3 regions of the Agrobacterium sp. ES01 genome follow, and region 3 is predicted to be linked to each of the others. Evidence: predicted binding sites of a transcription regulator. Region 3 holds the regulator's gene; each other region holds the start of a gene.
What was found. The regulator LexA, encoded in region 3, represses DNA repair genes until DNA is damaged. The targets are predictions, from matches to a motif close to TGTTCNNNNTGTGTTCNG.
Positions count from the first base shown of each region.

Region 1: the regulator LexA is predicted to act here: its motif matches at 3,942-3,959, upstream of dnaE (DNA polymerase III subunit alpha).
Region 2: the regulator LexA is predicted to act here: its motif matches at 3,772-3,789, upstream of ACQQ2Q_RS21650 (LexA family protein).

Region 1 is NZ_JBNQTH010000001.1:57,987-64,315, reverse strand. Features, by position in the region: gene proS (proline--tRNA ligase) at 1-1,215, shown strand, start outside; gene ACQQ2Q_RS00335 (lipoprotein-releasing ABC transporter permease subunit) at 1,235-2,545, shown strand; gene ACQQ2Q_RS00330 (ABC transporter ATP-binding protein) at 2,560-3,267, shown strand; gene ACQQ2Q_RS00325 (hypothetical protein) at 3,260-3,853, opposite strand; gene dnaE (DNA polymerase III subunit alpha) at 4,186-6,329, shown strand, end outside.
Region 2 is NZ_JBNQTH010000012.1:21,845-28,173, forward strand. Features, by position in the region: gene cysG (siroheme synthase CysG) at 1-72, shown strand, start outside; gene ACQQ2Q_RS21635 (hypothetical protein) at 637-1,473, shown strand; gene ACQQ2Q_RS21640 (hypothetical protein) at 1,848-2,012, shown strand; gene ACQQ2Q_RS21645 (Y-family DNA polymerase) at 2,040-3,311, opposite strand; gene ACQQ2Q_RS21650 (LexA family protein) at 3,308-3,739, opposite strand; gene ACQQ2Q_RS21655 (hypothetical protein) at 3,917-4,264, shown strand; gene ACQQ2Q_RS21660 (hypothetical protein) at 4,258-4,599, opposite strand; gene ACQQ2Q_RS21665 (helix-turn-helix domain-containing protein) at 4,941-5,459, opposite strand; gene ACQQ2Q_RS21670 (DUF3846 domain-containing protein) at 6,186-6,329, shown strand, end outside.
Region 3 is NZ_JBNQTH010000003.1:47,598-53,926, forward strand. Features, by position in the region: gene eno (phosphopyruvate hydratase) at 1-1,012, opposite strand, end outside; gene kdsA (3-deoxy-8-phosphooctulonate synthase) at 1,172-2,017, opposite strand; gene ACQQ2Q_RS09530 (VOC family protein) at 2,014-2,910, opposite strand; gene lexA (transcriptional repressor LexA) at 3,122-3,835, shown strand; gene ACQQ2Q_RS09540 (ComEC/Rec2 family competence protein) at 3,789-6,323, opposite strand.

The sequences.
Region 1 (6,329 bases), on a different contig from region 3:
CAAGGCATCTACTCCTGGTTGCCACTGGGCAAGAAGGTGCTGGACAAGGTGAATGCAATCATTCGCGAAGAGCAGAACCGCGCGGGCGCCATCGAAATTCTGATGCCAACGTTGCAGTCCGCCGAGCTTTGGCAGGAAAGCGGTCGATACGAGGCTTATGGCAAGGAGATGCTGCGCATCACCGACCGTCAGGACCGGCCCATGCTGTATGGACCCACCAATGAGGAAATGGTCACCGACATTTTCCGCTCCTATGTGAAGTCCTACAAGAACCTGCCCTTGAACCTTTATCACATCCAGCTGAAATTCCGTGACGAGATCCGTCCGCGCTTCGGCACCATGCGCTCGCGTGAGTTCATGATGAAGGACGCCTATTCCTTCGATATGACCATGGAAGATGCGGTACACTCTTATAACAAGATGTTTGCCGCCTACCTGCGCACCTTCGACCGGTTGGGTCTGCGCGCCATTCCAATGCAGGCCGATACGGGTCCAATCGGTGGGAATCACAGCCATGAATTCATCATTCTGGCCGAGACCGGAGAGTCGGAAGTCTTCTCGCACCGCGATTTTGTCAATTTCGACATTCCGCCAGCCGACGTCGATTTCGATGATGTTGCCGGCATGCAGGCGATCTTCGACAAGTGGACGTCCGTCTATGCGGCCACGTCGGAAATGCACGATGAGGCAGCCTTCGCGGCCGTTCCCGAAGCAGATCGTCTGTCGGCTCGCGGTATCGAGGTTGGACACATCTTCTATTTCGGCACCAAGTATTCCGAGCCGATGGGCGCCAAGGTGCAGGGACCGGACGGCAAGGAACATCTTGTCCACATGGGATCCTATGGCATTGGACCGACACGCCTTGTTCCCGCCATCATTGAAGCCTCGCATGACGACAACGGAATCATCTGGCCGGAATCGGTCGCGCCCTTTGATTGCGTCGTGATCAACATGAAGACGGGCGACGAAGCGTGTGATGCGGCTTGCGAAAAGATCTATGCGGAACTGATGAAGGCCGGCAAAGACGTACTTTACGACGACACCACCGGTGGTGCTGGTGCAAAGTTTGCGACAGCCGACCTCATTGGCGTCCCGATGCAGATCATTGCTGGTCCGCGCTCGGTTGCCAATGGCGAAGTCGAACTCAAGGTGCGCAAGACCGGCGCCCGCGAGACCATGACAATCGAGGCCGCGATCAACCGCCTTCTGGCCTGATCGAATTATTGGAGGCGACATGACCAGCGCAGCCGCCGACACTCCGGCTGGCCAGAACGGTGAAAAAACCGGCTCGGCCAAGCCTTTCTCCGCATTCGAACGCATGGTGGCATGGCGCTACCTGCATGCCCGACGCAAGGAAGCTTTCATCTCGGTGATCGCAGGCTTTTCCTTTGTCGGCATCATGCTGGGTGTGGCAACGCTCATCATCGTTATGGCGGTGATGAATGGTTTCCGCACGGAGCTGATTTCGCGCATTCTGGGCATCAACGGTCATATGATCGTCCAGGCCGTTGATACGCCTCTGAGCGACTTCGCCGATCTGGCGAAGAAGTTCGAGGGCGTCGAAGGCGTGACCATGGCCATTCCGCTGGTCGAGGGGCAGACCCTGGCCTCAGGCCGGTTGGGTGCGGGCACCGGCGCGCTGGTGCGAGGCATCCGTGCCGAAGACCTTCTCAAGCTGAAAACGGTATCGGGTAATATCCGCTCCGGCGATATGGTCGGCTTTACCAGCGGGCAGGGCATTTTGATCGGCTCGCGCATGGCCGCAGATCTGGGCGTGTCTGCCGGCGATACGGTGACGCTTGTGTCTCCCGAAGGCGATGTAACGCCCATGGGCGTAAACCCGCGCGTGAAAGCCTATACGGTATCCGGCATCTTCGAGATTGGCATGTCGGAATATGACAGCTCCATCATCTACATGCCGCTTGAAGAAGCGCAGCTCTACTTCAATGCCGAAGGCATCGTGCAGTCGATCGAGCTGTTCGTTTCCGATCCAGACAAGATCGACGAGATCCGTCCCAAGGTGGAGGCGGCTGCCGGTCGCCAGCTCTACATCACCGACTGGCGTCAGCGGAACCAGACCTTCTTTTCTGCCCTTCAGGTGGAGCGCAATGTGATGTTCATGATCCTGACGCTCATCGTTCTGGTGGCGGCACTCAACATCATTTCCGGCCTCATCATGCTGGTGAAGGACAAATCGAGCGATATCGGGATCTTGCGGACCATGGGCGCCAGTTCCGGCGCCGTTATGCGCATCTTCTTCATGACCGGGGCGGCCATCGGAACGGCGGGCACCATTGCCGGTGTCGCTCTTGGCGTTGTGGTCTGTCTCAACATCGAGTCGATCCGCCAGTTCTTCTCCTGGGTCTCCGGTACGATCCTGTTCGATCCGGAACTCTACTTCCTGAGCCAGCTGCCGGCGGATATGAATCTCGGCGAGACCGTGACCGTCGTCATCATGGCGCTCACATTGTCCTTCCTGGCGACGATCTTTCCCGCCTGGCGGGCATCACGCCTCGATCCCGTCCAGGCGCTCCGATACGAATGAGGACACCTCAAGCCATGTCATCCAAGACCGTCCTCCAGCTCTCAGGGATCAAGCAGGACTATGGTCAGGGCGAGACCGTCCTGACGATCCTGAAAAATGCCAATTTCAGCCTCATGGCAGGCGAAACCGTCGCTTTGGTCGCCCCCTCGGGCACCGGCAAGTCGACGCTTCTGCACATTGCCGGGCTGCTCGAGCATCCGACCGATGGCGAAGTGACACTGGGCGGTGAGGCCTGCAATGGTCTGGGCGATGATCAACGCACCCGGATGCGGCGCAATGGCATTGGCTTCGTCTATCAGTTCCACCATTTGCTGCCCGAGTTTACGGCCCTTGAGAATATCATGATGCCGCAACTGATCGCCGGCCTGACAATGGCCGAGGCGCGGGAGCGGGCAAGCCAGTTGCTCGATTACATGCGCATCAGCCATCGTGGCGAGCATCGCCCGGCGGAACTGTCGGGTGGTGAACAGCAGCGTGTCGCCATTGCCCGCGCCGTTGCCAATGCACCGCTGGTGCTGCTGGCCGACGAGCCGACCGGCAACCTCGATCCGGAAACCGCTTCTTATGTGTTTTCCGCCTTGGAGGCACTGGTGCGGCAGTCGGGACTTGCAGCTCTCATTGCGACCCATAACCACGACCTGGCGCGGCGTATGGATCGCTGTGTGACCATCATTGATGGCAAGGTTGTCGATTATGATCCGGGTGCTCGCCCCGTCATTTAACCCCGCAGACTTTGATGCCGTGCTCGTCGCTCCAGTCTTTCAGGGAGACCGTGCTTGGCGCGGTGTTCTGGGATGTGCCGTTTAAGACATACTTCCCGCTCAGCACATTATAGTCGCACGACCCGTTGCTGTCGGGATTGTCGATATCCAGCGTGTCGTTCCAGTTATAGGTAAAGCCGGCAACGATAAACTGGCTGTCACGCCAGGCGATGGTGACCGTCTGCGTCCAGCGGTTCCGCCCGATGCCCGAATTTTGCGTCGTCACGGCCAGGGAACCATTGTCCAGCGCTTTGAGTTCAGGGTCGCGTCCAAACATGCCGTCGAGACTGGTATTGCCCCACAGCGAATAGGCACCCTCGCTGACGGGCCGCAACAGGTTGTGGGTCTTGTCTGCGAGGTACAGATAGAGAAGGGCTTCGTCACTGTCCGCGTCCTCTGGAGCGACCAGCAGGGCAAGGTCGCTTCGGCCATCCTTGTTCCAGTCGCCGGTCACGCCGGAAACGACCCGTCCAGCTGGAAAATCAACAGCACCTGCCGAGACAGCCGGAAGCATTGCAATCACGGCAGCGGTCATCATTCGTTTCATCGTCTCTCACAATTCTCAATGGCAATTCATCTGGCGGTGTTCTCGCATACAGGCATGCTGAACAAAATGGCGAAAAAGTGATTGACGAAAGAACGAAAAGAGAACATAGTGGAAACATAACAAGTAAGGAGTGAGCCATGACCGAGGTAATTCGTGACGTTGCAGCATTCGCTTCCATCGCGGTTTTCATCGCAAGTTTTTCATTGATCGTGATGGCCCTGTAAGGCCTTTAGAGCGGGATAGCTTTTTGTCCCGACCGTTTGCATCTGGACTTGAGACCTCAGCCGGTCGAAAATAGCCGCCGATTCCTCGTGAGAGAAAGCGGTGCGTTTATGAGTGGTGCGGTTGTGGCTAAGGGTTCGGACGGGGCAGGCGAAACCTCGCCGGGTTTCGTGCATCTGAGGGTCCATTCGGCCTATTCGCTGCTCGAAGGTGCTTTGCCTCTCAAGAAGATCCTCGCGAAGGCGGCAAGCGACAGCCAGCCAGCCATCGCGGTGACCGATACCAATAATCTGTTCGTCGCGCTGGAGTTTTCGCAAAAGGCGCTGGGCGAGGGTCTGCAGCCGATCATCGGATGCCAGCTCGCCATCGACATGGAAGATGCGGGCGATGACAAGCGTGGACATCAGTCCATGCAGAAGTTCCCGGCCATCGTTCTGTTGTCGTCGACACCGGCCGGCTATGAGCGTCTGGTCGATCTGGTGAGCCGTGCCTATCTCGACGGTGAAAGCGGACAACTGGTTCACATCAAGGCGTCCTGGCTCGAAGAGATCGGCACGGAAGGTCTGATTGCGCTCACCGGTGCCACGACAGGTCCGGTCGATATTGCTCTGCGCGAAGGGCATAAGGCTCAGGCCGAAGCCCGCCTTGAGACGCTGAAAGGCTTTTTCGGCGACAGGCTCTATATCGAATTGCAAAGGCAGGTTGGCTATAGCCGCCCGCACGAGCAAAAAATGATCGATCTGGCTTACGAGCATGGCGTACCGCTGGTTGCCACCAACGAGGCCTTCTTCCCGACCAAGGATGACTATGAGGCCCACGACGCTCTGATGGCGGTGGCCCATAATGCTATCGTCTCCGATGACAGCCGTTTTCGCCTGACACCCGATCACTATCTCAAAAGCCGCGCAGAAATGCGCAAGCTGTTTGCAGACCTGCCGGAAGCGCTCGACAACACGGTCGAGATCGCCCGTCGTTGTTCTTTCATTCTCGACACGCGCAAGCCCATCCTGCCACGCTTTACCGGCGCCAGCGAAGACCCCGATGAGGCCGATCGCGCCGAGGGCGCGGAGCTTCGCCGTCAGGCGGTCGAAGGGCTTGAAAACCGGCTGGCGGCCCTTGGAATGGCACCGGGCTACGACGAAACCCAATATCGCGAGCGCCTCGATTTCGAACTCTCCATTATCGAGCGTATGAAATTTCCGGGCTACTTCCTGATCGTTGCCGACTTCATCAAATGGGCCAAGAGCCAGGATATTCCGGTTGGCCCCGGACGTGGTTCGGGTGCGGGCTCGCTGGTTGCCTATGCGCTGACCATCACCGATGTCGATCCGCTGCGCTTCTCACTGCTGTTTGAACGCTTCCTCAACCCGGAACGCGTATCGATGCCCGACTTCGATATCGACTTCTGCCAGGATCGCCGCGAAGAGGTGATCCGTTATGTACAGAAGAAATACGGTCGCGAGCAGGTGGCGCAGATCATCACCTTCGGATCGCTGCAGGCGCGCGCAGCGCTGCGTGACGTCGGTCGTGTTCTGGAAATGCCCTATGGCCAGGTCGACAAGATCTGCAAGCTGGTGCCGAACAACCCGGCCAGCCCGACTCCTCTCTCCAAGGCGATCGAGGAGGAGCCCAAGCTGCAGGAGGCTGCTGACGAGGAGCCTGTTGTCGCCCGGCTTCTGGACATCGCCCAGAAGATCGAAGGCCTCTATCGCCACGCCTCGACCCATGCTGCCGGTATCGTCATCGGTGACCGCCCGCTGTCGAAGCTGGTGCCAATGTATCGCGATCCGCGCTCGGATATGCCTGTCACCCAGTTCAATATGAAATGGGTCGAACAGGCCGGTCTGGTCAAGTTCGACTTTCTCGGCCTGAAAACGCTGACGGTTCTGAAGACTGCGGTTGATTTCGTGCGCCGCACCAAGGGTGTCGAAGTCGATCTTGCGGCCATCCCGCTGGACGACAAGAAGACCTATGACATGCTCTCGCGCGGCGAGACTGTCGGCGTGTTCCAGGTGGAAAGTGCCGGCATGCGCAAGGCCCTGATCGGCATGCGTCCCGACTGCATCGAGGACATCATCGCGCTGGTGGCGCTCTACCGCCCGGGCCCGATGGAGAATATCCCGGTCTACAATGCCCGCAAGCACGGCGAAGAAGAAATCGAATCGGTCCATCCGACCATCGATTATCTGCTCAAGGAAACGCAGGGCGTTATCGTCTACCAGGAGCAGGTGATGCAGATCGCCCAGGTGCTCTC
Region 2 (6,329 bases), on a different contig from region 3:
GGTGCGATAGCCGGACGACGCTTTCTTTCTCATGAAATCAGCACGCAGGAGCAAATGTCACGAATGATATAAGCAGTGACAGCCGAGACCTTCAGTTGGGTAGTTCCGTGGTGTCATGGCCTATGCCTTAGAGTTAAAGGATCTATTCGCCGTGCGCTGCTGCATCGCACAGACAAGCGGGTCCAGGTTGGGGGGCATGTTCAGGTCTCTATGTTGCAGATCCCGCGATGAATTGCCTTTACTGGGCAACGTTTAATTCGTGCGCAAACTACAACAAGCGCCTTCTGCCTCAGGCGCTTTCCAGCTCAGCAAGTTCGTTCTACTGCGCCTAAACGGTCGTTGAATCAATGGCCTAGCCATAATAAATTGCCAATGATGAGGCTGTAATAACAGGGTCGACGGTTCGAACCGGTTCAAGGCAAACATGCAACATCGGATACCAAATCGTTGGACACCACAGCCCAACAGCACCCCAGAATGACTAAAGGCGCAGTCTGTGAAGACCACGCCTAGCCAAATTCCGTTTAGACTCTCCAAGTGCCATGGTAAGGCCATGGGCTCGCAACACCATTGTGCCACCACTCAGCGAGTAGCTATGTTATAGGGAAAAGAGACTCGCATTGCAAGGGGAAGCAAGTGTCCAGCATCACCAAGCGCCATGTGCCGACATCGCAGCTACTGGGTGAATACCTGACATTCGTCCCCACACCGCAGCAGGTGGATCACTTCAAGGCTGACATGCGCACCCTCAACCCCACGCTGTTACGCGATAGTATTCGCGAAGCGGTTCAGGTCCAAGCCCTACAGCAGATACCGACACCTGAGCAGAGGCTCGTGATCCACAGGATCTATACCCGCAAGGTGAAAGAATTTTCGTCGATCTACCCCTTCGTGTTCGCGGTGGAGAACGCTCTGCGCTCGGTGCTTGCCGACTACCTAGAAGAACGCTTTGGGCGGATGGACTGGTGGACGCTGATCCGCAATGCCCGGCAGAATGGGAAGACCTACACTGCCTTTCCCAACATTCTGGGTACGCCTGTCAATCCAGCTTTCGTGAAAGCTGTCTGGCGAGTTTTCGAAAATATGGTCAGCCAGCAGCATATGAACAATGTTACGGGAAACAACAAAACCGACGAGTTCTACTATTGCCTTACCCTGGGTGATCTATGGACAATTATGCAGGCGGACTGGCTCCTGATCCGCGACATGTTTGCCCCGGACTCTGTCCTCGGCTTCACCTTCACGAAAACCATGTTTAACGACACGATGCGGGTCATCAAGGAGACACGCAACGAGCTGTTTCACAGTAACCCGATCAAGGATCGCAAAAAGATTGTCGACTCCTGTGAGCGTATCCTGAACGGACTACAGTTCCACCTCGGCGACTACGACCATGATCTTGGGGTCGCGCAATATGTGCGCGTGCCCGCGACCGTCGCAAGGTCGCAGCGCCATGTCATTCCGGCGCGATGAACCCATCATTCGCCCGCAGGCTGATGTTTCGCATGGTTCTGCAGCGCATTGCGAACCATGATGCTCCAGGCATGCTCTCTGAATAGCACTGGATTATCAGTCATTCGGGGATCCCTTCGAACCCAAAACGTTTGCCGCGCGTAGCTGCTCCGAAGGAGCAAAAGAGGTGCTATACGGAGAGGTATATTCTCTCTCAACATTAGCCAATTACACCGACAAGGGAAAGCTCGCGTCAATGATGCGCAGTCCCCCCAATTTCGCCGCTGCGCAACGAAATCGGCTCCCCCACGCCCCGTAGGCCGCCTTCGGCGGTCATTGACCCAAACCCTCCCTTATCGGTCCGGCACCTTTGTTTTCATTCAAAGGAGCTGACAATGAACACTTACGACCACATCAACGAACTGCGCGCTGAACTTGCAGCGTCCATCGACCAGGCCGAGCGCCAGCAGATCGCAGCCGAGCTGGCGTCAGCGGAAGCGAAGCTTGCCGAAGAGGATGCTGCTTTCGAAGCGCTGATCAGCGACGAGCCGCCCCATTAGGGCGGCCTATCACTCATGGCCTAGGCTTCATCTTGCCAGCGCGACTGGCAGCTCCTTTATATTGGTCGTGTATCGCGGCGATCGGCGGTCAAACTTCGCTTGCCAGTCACGCTTGATTCCGGCCGACGCAGGGATGAGCGATCCTCGCCCGAATTTCCCGTTGACCGCATCCAGCGCGGTCATCAGCCGTTCCGACTGGTCAAGGTCCCGCGCATCGAACAGGGGCCGCGGCTGTGACGCCGCCTGCACCAGATCATTCATGATGATGCCGGCCTTTGCATAGCGATGGCCGTCCCTGAAAATCTTTCGCGCTCCGCTTTGCGCTGCCCGGATCAGGTCGAATGTGTCATTCGATGCTTCGGTAAAATGCACCGTCGTTTGGGCCGAATGCGGATTGTCCTTTTGGTTGAAGCGCGATGTGTGCATGAAGACCGCCATATGTGTTGCCTCGAGACCATGCCGGCGCAGCTTCTCTGCTGCCCTCATCGCATAGGCCGCGACCGCCTCGAGCATTCCGGCCAGATCCGTAACCGGTGTTCCGAAGGATCGGGTTACGGCGCAGCCCTTCCGTTGTGGCGGTACGTCTTCGAGCGGTAGGCATGAAATGCCCTGCAGCTCCAGAACCGTCCTTTCGCCCACCACGCTCAGGAGATTGCGAGCAAGCCGCGCATCAACGCGGGCCAGGTCGCCGGCTGTCTCAATGCCCAGGCCGAAGAGTTTTCGCTCTGATGCCGATCCAACGCCCCAAACCTCCCCCACCTCGACGCGATCGAGCCAGCTTTGCCGAACGGCTGCATCTGTCAGATCGCAGACGCCGCCAAGCTCCGGGTTCTTCTTTGCAACGTGGTTTGCGAACTTCGCCAGTGTCTTGCTCGGGCCAATGCCGACACATGTCGGGATCCCGGTCCATTGCTGAACCGTGGACCGAAGATCGCGGCCGAAGGTAACGCGATCGGCGGGCCTGATGTCGGTCATATCCAAAAAGCTTTCATCGATCGAATAGACCTCAACATCCGGAGACCATTGCCGATAGATCGCATTCAGCCTGGCGCTCATGTCGCCATAAAGGGTGTAATTGCTAGAGTAGACCGCCACGCCGTTATCGCGACAGAGGTCACGGATCTTGAAGTATGGTTCGCCCATGCCAATTCCGAGCGCCTTGGCCTCCGCCGTCCTGGCGACGGCACAGCCGTCATTGTTGGACAGAACAATCACCGGGCGCTTGGCTATTGACGGGTCGAAGACGCGCTCGCACGAGCAATAGAATGAGTTGCCGTCAATCAGCGCGAACGAGGTCATACCTTTCTCCTCGGTCGCAGCCAATGAACGTTGCAGAGTGCCACGCCCCAGATCTCGACTTCTGCGATCTCCGGAAGGTCGAACAGCGGCATGTCCGAATTCTCGAACATCAGCCGCGGGCGACCACCTGTCATGCGCAGCCGCTTCAACGACCGCTCGCCATGTACGGTCGCTACGACAATATCGCCGTCGACCGGGCGCAGGCTGCGGTCGACCACGATCAAATCCCCGTGGAAGATTCCCGCGTCTCGCATCGAATTGCCGTCGACCTTCCACAAGAACGTCGCCGGCGGGTTCCGGATCAGGAGCTTTGTGAGGTCAATCGATTCTTCGATGTAGTCATCTGCGGGTGACGGAAAGCCGGCGCATAACCCATGGAGCATGAGAGGCACATAGACTTCTGCCTCGATTTTCAGGCCGGCGAGCATTTCAAACTGGTCCTTTCGTGATACGGAATGAAAGGAACAAACAGGGAACGTATGGACCGCTAAAAGTCAAGATGGAACATGACGCGAGCCTAATCTGCAGATTTGCACCTGACGCGAGTGTCCGCGTGGTGTTAACTTTTTGAGGCGTTGTCACAATGGAGAGGAATAAGGATCGCCATGACTGACGAAGTGGAACACCTGTCAAACGCGCTGATGTGGACCGTCGGCATGATCACCCAAGCCGGGCCAGACGACCTCAAACGTGTGGCAAATGCCTATCGAGAAGCGCAGGATCTGGTTTCGCAGATTCCAAAGACCGAGGAAGGCGCGCGGCCTCGCATCGTCGCGTGCTTCCACAGGTCAGACAAATATCGCGCTGCGGACGATATCGCCTGCGTTGGATGGATCCTAACGGCGATCCAGGAGCGCGTGAACGAAGGCGATCTGCGAGACTGGAGGAAATTGCGAACGGTCGTAAAGCAGATGCTAAAGCTGCTGCCGGAGCCGACGCGCTCGCTTCACTGAATATTTGGTGTATCGAGAAGATGTTCAAAGCCCTCCCAGGTCGCCTTGTCGTCCACCCAATGACGCTGAAGCTCTTTCCATCTTCTGTCCGCCGAAACCTGCATCTTCGCGATGGTCTCAAGGAGTTGGCGCGAGAATAGCAGCTCGTCCTGTTGAGCGGTTTTGAATATGATACCGCCCTCTGGGTCATAGGAAACGTGAAGCAGCTGATTGTCCGCATCGAGGACGAACATGGACACTTCGGGTTCGCCATCCTCGTTTTTGGTTACGATCAGCGTATCGACTGGGTAGCCGCCGGTTGCCTTTTGCAGTGCCTCGTCAAAAGCATTGGTCATGGGATCACCTTTCCTGTCACTGTCGAATCTAACGGAACGGTTTTGGCGGGGGAAGTCGGTCCCGGCTTCCGCTTCGCGGCGCTATGCTAAGCCTCCTGCGGCTTCCCTTCTTCCGTCAAAACCGTGTCGAGAATTGCCGCTTTCCCGCCCTTTAAGGAGGGGCGGCGCTATGCTGAAAGCTCCGATGTTCTTCACTGTCTTCCTCGGATCTCGGACCGGCGCCGATCGATCCGAGCGGTGCCTTCGCCAGATGTGGGGGGAAGGACGCCGCATGAGCGCCGGCTATTCGCCAATGGCGACCGGCGCGCGGCGGAAACCAGAGCCAACCCATTGAGTGCAAGTTATGGCGCGGCTTTCGCCGCGCCATTCCCTTTCTGCTTCTCGATCGTCCGGGGCTCCATGGCAAGCACAAGATCATGCACCATCTTCAAGGCCGTTTCGTCGAGCTTCTGCAGGTGGCCGACCGTTTCCTCCATCAGCTGGTCTCTCAGGGCTTCGCGTGACTTGCCTTTGGGATGCGTAGGCCGTTCGTTGACGAAGGGATCGAAGAACTCTTCCGGGGTGATGTTCAGGACTTCGAAAACGTGGAGCAGGCGTCCGACTGTCATCAAGGAGGAGGAGTTTTCGTAGCGGGCGTAGGTAGCCTCCTTCACCCCTAGCAGCATAGCGACTTTGGCTTGCGCAAGTTGTCGATCGGTCCGCAGGTCACGCAGCCTTTGCGCGACAAGCAGATCCAGTTGCCTGAGATCGATGATCTTTCCGTCGAGCCGCTTGCGATAAACCGGATGATCTTTGTTTGGATCGTCAACGCGTTCAAGTCCGAGATAGTTTACCCACTGCTCGAGTCCGAAACCTGCCATTGCCACCAACCACACTGGAAAATAATCGCTATTCCTCCGGGACAATTAAAGATGGTGCCTCGAAAGTCTACCCCGGATCGCTGCTTTGGCGCATCGCTTTGCGACCCCGCTCTATGCCTTCGGCACGGAGCCAGCAGGCACTGTCTCCGCCCATTCGGGTGACGATCGGTTGCGCTGCGGCTTCGCCTCAAATCAGATTCATCGCAGGCAAAATCCGTTCGGAACATTTACAGCTCCGCCCGATCAACCCATATTGCCGGCGGATCCAAGTCAGGTCTTGGCAGATCTCTAGCCCTTTTCTGTCATGTGCCTGCGGAGGCCGCCCTGCCTCGTATCGGGGCGGTCTCCACTCTCCCAAAGCTCCTCACAGTCATCAGCACCAGTCACGGTGAGGCCGGTTCCCGTCACGATGAAGCAGTGACGCCGGAGGCGTCCTGTCTGTTTCTTTGGTGAGGGAAAGAGGAGCGCTGCCCCCTCTCCCTCACAAGGGGAAAAAACGGTCTCCCCGTCCTTCCTTCGCGCAGCCTTGGGGCAGCGCTTTGTGCAGGAGCGCCGTTGACACGACGCCCTTTCGGCTTCGCCTCGGGCGGGCGAACCCCCTCCGTTTTTATCCCCTTGCCACCCTCTCCCCCGCTGCTCCGCGCGAGCTCGGGAGCAGGAGCGGGGCTCCTGCCCACGAGGGGCACGAGAAGACCGCTTCGCGGAATTGGAGAAAGGGTGAGAACTATGACCACAACCGCAACCGTTTACCTGCTGGACCCGGAAGCCGGGACAATTCAAGCCGCAGAGGTCGCCGCGCCAAGCGCGTTCTCTCAGACCTACGGGCTGATTGGATGCCAGCTTGTCGAGGTGGTGCCATTCGACACGAAC
Region 3 (6,329 bases):
TGACCTTGATCAGGATGGAGTTGGCAACGCCCATCTTGATGCCGTCACGCAGACGCGCCGAATTGGTCACGAACAGATCGTCACCCACCAGCTGGCACTTGTCGCCGATCATGTCGGTCAGGGTCTTCCAACCATCCCAGTCGTCTTCGGCCATACCGTCTTCGATGGAGATGATGGGATATTTGGCAACCAGTTCGGCATAATAACCGGCCATCTCGGCGCTATCGAGCACACGGCCCTCGCCCTGCAGATCGTATTTGCCGTCCTTGAAGAATTCGGTCGACGCCGGATCGAGAGCGAGACTGATGTCTTCGCCAGGCTTGTAGCCAGCCTTTTCGATCGCCTTCATGATAATGTCGAGCGCTTCAGGCGCGCTCTTCAGGTCTGGCGCAAAACCGCCTTCATCGCCGACATTGGTGTTGAGGCCCTTGGCGCTCAATTCCTTCTTCAGCACATGAAACACTTCCGAGCCCATGCGAACGGCGTCGCGCAGGGTGTCCGCGCCCACGGGCATGATCATGAATTCCTGGAAGTCGATCGGGTTGTCGGCATGCGCGCCGCCGTTGATGATGTTCATCATCGGAACTGGCAGCGTGCGGGCGTTCGGGCCGCCAACATAACGATAAAGCGGCAGACCGGAGGCTTCGGCAGCAGCCTTGGCAACGGCCAGAGACACACCGAGAACAGCATTTGCCCCGAGGCGCGCTTTGTTTGGCGTGCCGTCCAGCTCGATCATGATGTTGTCGATCTGGATCTGGTTTTCTGCATCCAGGCCGCCAATGGCATCGAAGATCTCGGTGTTGACGGCTTCGACGGCCTTTTCGACGCCCTTGCCAAGATAGCGCTTGCCACCATCGCGAAGCTCGACGGCTTCGTGCGCACCGGTCGAGGCACCCGACGGAACGGCTGCGCGGCCCATGCTGCCGTCTTCAAGAAAGACATCGACCTCTACAGTCGGATTGCCGCGGCTATCGAGAATTTCGCGGCCGATGATGTCGGTGATTGCAGTCATGGGGACCTCCCGGTTTCTGGGTGGGATTGAGGATGGGCCTGTATTAATCGAAGAAGAGAAAAATACAATGGCAAGAGTATGAAAGCTTGGTGTCGCCTGAAGCGAGACAAGCCGAGGTCATCGACAGTGCCTTCGCCTCAGTGTCGAAACTTCGCAGCCTCACCCCTTGGTGATTGCGTCAAACGCCAGAAGGGTTTCCAGAAGCCGCGGCATGTCTTTCAGATGAACCATGTTCGGGCCGTCAGAAGGTGAGTTATCCGGATCCTGATGGGTTTCGATGAACAGCCCGCCAACGCCAACGGCAACGGCGGCACGCGCAAGCGTTTCAACGAATTCGCGCTGGCCACCGGTCGATCCACCCTGCCCGCCCGGTTGTTGCACGGAATGGGTCGCGTCAAACACCACCGGTGCCCCCATGGCCGCCATGATCGGCAAGGCGCGGAAATCAGACACCAGTGTATTGTATCCGAAGGATGCACCGCGCTCGCACAAGAGCACGTTCGGATTGCCGCTTTCGACGATCTTGGCGAGCACGTTCTTCATGTCCCAGGGCGCGAGGAACTGGCCTTTCTTGACGTTGATCGCACGACCAGTCTTGGCAGCAGCGACCAGCAGGTCGGTCTGGCGACTGAGGAAGGCCGGGATTTGCAACACGTCCACCACCGGCGCGACGATGGCACACTGTTCCTCGGTGTGAATGTCGGTCAGCACAGGAAAGCCGAATTCCTTTTTAAGGTCTGCAAACACCTCAAGTGCCTGCTCCAGCCCGATACCGCGTTTTCCAGACAGAGATGTCCGGTTGGCCTTGTCAAAGGAGGACTTGTAGACGAGGCCGATGCCGAGCGTGTCGCAGATTTCCTTGATCTCGCCAGCCATCATAAAGGCATGGTCGCGGCTCTCCATCTGGCAAGGGCCGGCGATCAACGAAAATCGCGCGCTATTGGAAAAGGTGACCTTGCTTGCGCCATCGCCAACGACCACGCTTGAATTTGGTGAAATGCTCATGCCTTGTCCTCGAATATGAATGTTACGCCTTGACCCGCCGATGGTGGAACCACAAGGCGACCCTCCCGGGCTTCGTGAGAAATGCCATTAGCGGCAAGAAGCGCACCTGTCACGCCAAGATCGCCCACGGCAAAGACTAATCCCGCGCCCTCGAGACCGGCGGTCCTGCTCATTACAGATAGACCATAGCTGCGGGTAAATCCGTCCGGCGTCATCACTTCTATCTGAGTGCCGCCGGCAGCGAATTCCAGTCTGCCGCCACGGGTTGCTGAAGCATGCGTCTGCAACACAGCATCGATATAACCCTCAAATATTGAGGGGTCTTCCGCCGTCAAGATCACGCCACTCACACGCACTGCGCCATTGTCGTGTCGCGCCAGCGCCTCCTTGTCGACGGCCAGCGGCAACAGTCGCTCACAGGCAAACAGCAGCAGGTCAGGCGCTTGTTCATCCCTGGCGAAAGCCAGCTTGAAACCGGCTTTCGCCTCGCTTCCATCGGCCGCTTGAACAGGTCGCTCGAAAGACAGCATCTTGCCGGCAGACCGTCCCTCTGCCTCGAACCTTGCGTGATCCGCATCCGCGTCGCGGCTCTCGGCAATAATGGCCGACAGCCCCTCGCCACGATCTGCCCGAAACGCTTCATGGCGCGCCACAAACACATTGCCCTGCCGTATCGCGTCGTGGCATTTCTCAGGATCGGCAACACCCAGAGGCTCCAGATATCCGCCTTCGGAAAAATAAACACAGGCATTTTCGGTGCCGAATGGATGGAGCGCATCGGCTGCGAAAGTAAAACCGAGCGCCGTCAACCGGTTGCGTGCGACCCCAAGCGCGCCGACAGGCAGGACAATATGATCGAGCGCGCGGGCCGGCGAAACAGACGATGAATCCATAAACGGTTCCTCAGCATAAAAACGCGTCGGTTGTGCGCCATCGCAGGCTCAAACACAAGACATCGCAATTTATCGAGCATTGTAGCCCTGATGCGCACGCGCCGACCCATCAATTCCATTGTTGCCAGCCTCACAAAAATTTAGTCACTTGCAGAACACAACTGGAACAGATAGTGTATGTTCTGGATTTGTTTCATCAAAGGGAATCGCAATGCTGACCCGCAAACAACAGGAATTGTTGCTCTTCATTCACGAAAGAATGAAGGAGTCCGGCGTGCCGCCATCCTTTGATGAAATGAAAGATGCACTGGATCTGGCCTCCAAATCCGGCATCCATCGTCTGATCACAGCGCTGGAGGAGCGCGGTTTCATTCGCCGGCTACCCAACAGGGCAAGAGCACTGGAAGTGATCAAGCTTCCCGAAGCCTATTCACCCAGCATGCAGCCACGTCGCGGCGGTTTCTCGCCCAGCGTCATTGAAGGCAGCCGCGGCAAGACGCCACCGCCGATGCTGCGCCAGCCGAGCGAAGACAACAACAATACGGTTTCCGTTCCGGTAATGGGCCGCATTGCCGCCGGTGTGCCAATCTCTGCCATTCAGAACAACACTCATGAAATCAGCATTCCCGCCGAAATGGTCAGCAGCGGCGAGCATTATGCGCTTGAGGTCAAGGGTGACTCGATGATCGAGGCCGGCATCCTTGACGGCGACACCGTGATCATCCGCAACGGCTCGACCGCCAGTCCGGGCGATATCATCGTGGCGCTGGTCGATGACGAGGAAGCAACCCTGAAGCGCTTCCGTCGCAAGGGTGCGTCGATTGCTCTGGAAGCGGCCAATCCGGCTTACGAAACACGGATCTTTGGGCCTGACAGGGTCAAGGTTCAGGGTAAGCTGGTCGGCCTGATCCGCCGCTACCACTGAGGTCGGTGAGCACGGTCTCCACGAGTTTCATATCATAGCGACCGCTGCGCCAATCATATCTGCGATGCAGGCTCCAAGGCCTTGCACGGCCGGAAAAAGCAGAGCGCAAAGCGATTGCCCCGTTGCTGTGTGGGCCCAGCCATATTTCCAAAGAGCCCGTTTTGCGAAGTGTATCGGGCGTGATCAATCTCGCGCCCGAGCGGCAATGGTCATAGCCAAGCCGTCGCGCAGAAATAACAATATCACCGAGATCGCAGGCCAGGCCTGAAAGCCGTGGCTCCTCAAGTGTGACCACCCGCCATCCCCCGCTGATACGGGCAACGCACCAGACCTTGTTCAGGCAGCTGAACTGGCCGTCGACCGACATGTCCAACATATGCGCGAGTTTCGCGCTGGCGTAGCGTATCGCATTTTCCGAAAGCACGGGAAAGCGGCGACCACCATCAGGGGTCGTGATGTCCCGCGGCGCAATCGCCTCGGCAAGCAAGGCATCCTCTTCGAAAGCAGGTTTTTGATGGCTGTGGCGCTGCAAACCGTTCTGCCATTGGGTAAATATGAAGCCCGGCGGTCGGGCGCTCGTAGTGGCGATCACGTCCGCATTGTCGACCCCATTGCCGATCAACCCAACCAGACGACCGTCCTCATAGATCAGCAGATCGGCAGTCCTGTCTTTAGGAAGCGCCAATCCGGTGATCAGACCACCTGCGAGGATGGCGGTGCCAATATGCCTGATGCGACTTCGAAGCAGTGCCAGTATCAGCATGCCCGTAACCGCTAACGGCAAAACCCAACGGGCCAGTCGCGCGCTACCGACATCGCCACCCCATTCGGCGACAGTATGGGCGATCGCGATGACGAGACCGAGTCCATGCCCCATGACGTCAAGCGGAAGTCTGTCGAGGCCGATGGGCATCAGCAACATCGACACCAGGCCGGCCGGCATCACCACAAATGTGATGATCGGCATCGCCAACAGATTGGCCGGTAAACTATAGCCGGCGAGGCGGTGGAAATGCTCCAACGAAAAGATCGCCGTCGACAAACCACCAATCACGGAAGTGAGGATCAGCCCGCCAACCACGCGGATGATCGCACCGGCAAAGGGCATATCAGGCAAAAAGTCGAAATAGCCGTCGCGGGATCTGCGGAAACGCCACGCGGAATATCCAGCCACCAGCGCCACGGTTGCTGCAAATGACATCTGAAAGCTTGGCCCCATCACTTCGGAGGGCGAGATTGCCAGTATGATCGTGGCCGCCAGTGCCACATTGCGCATGCTGATCGCTGGCCTGTCCAATAGCACAGCCATGAGCATGATTGCCATCATCACGAAAGCGCGCTGCGCCGACACCTGGGCACCCGAAATCATCAGATAGAAGAATGCCGCGACAAGCGCGCCAGCGGCTGCATACTTCTTGATCGGTCTGGATGGCGCAAAGCCTGTGAACTGGCTCAACACCACCCGTAGACCGACAAAGAACAATCCAGCCGCCAGCGCCATATGCAGGCCGGAAATCGCAATCACATGGGCAAGGCCGGAGCGCCGCAGGTCGTCCAGGACGGGCTCTGAAAGCGCCCGCCGCTCACCTGTCACGATCGCCGCAGCAAAAGCACCTTCGTCTCCGCCGATTGCCGTTCGTATCCGCTCGCCGATAGCGCCACGCACCGACAGTAGATTGGATGCCAATGCCCGTTGCGCAGAGGTCAAAAAATCCGTTTGCGGTTGGTCGGATAGGGTCGAATCGCCGACATCAGGCGCGCCGAGGAAAAAGCCGATAGCGCCAATGCCGTCAAAATAGGCAGAAAAGGCAAAGTCATTCAGTCCGGGTAGCGCAGGCCCCGAGGGAGGAGATAATCTGGCCCTCCCCTCAATCGCGGCACCGATCATAAATGGTCTATGATCCGCGCGCGCCACCAGCGAAACTCTCGAAGGCGGGCGCCGTAACTGGGGTTCTCGGGTCTGTGCAATACGGACGATATAGCGCCATTCGCCGCTCGCCCCCTCCTCTCGCTGCTCGATAATGCCTGTGATATGAGTCGTGACCGGGCTGTCCAGCATGACCGTATCCAGACGCGCCGTTTCCCAAACAGCAAACAAAGACCCGGCGGTCATGAGCATCGAGGCCAGCAAGACGTAGTGCCAACACGGATTGCGATAGCGGCTGACAACTCCGAGACAAGCCAGACCGCAAAAGAGCAAAATCAACACGAAAAGCTTGGGCGGATCATCAGCCGCAAACCATAAAATAGCGCCAGTACCCATGAAAACCGGCAGAAACAGGAAAACATGGCCGTGATCACGCTCGTCTTCCAGGCATGCCGCGCTTCTGCTCGCAAGGCGTGAAAAAAACGCGCTGAACTCGGGGGCAGACCGCGGCCGCGTCATTCCTTCGCGCGTATGGCGCAGACGTGAAGGCACAGGCGCGACAGGGCGCGGCCTGCCAACAGACCGCATCGTATCCAGGTGCTTTTCCAACGCTTCATGCATGGTACG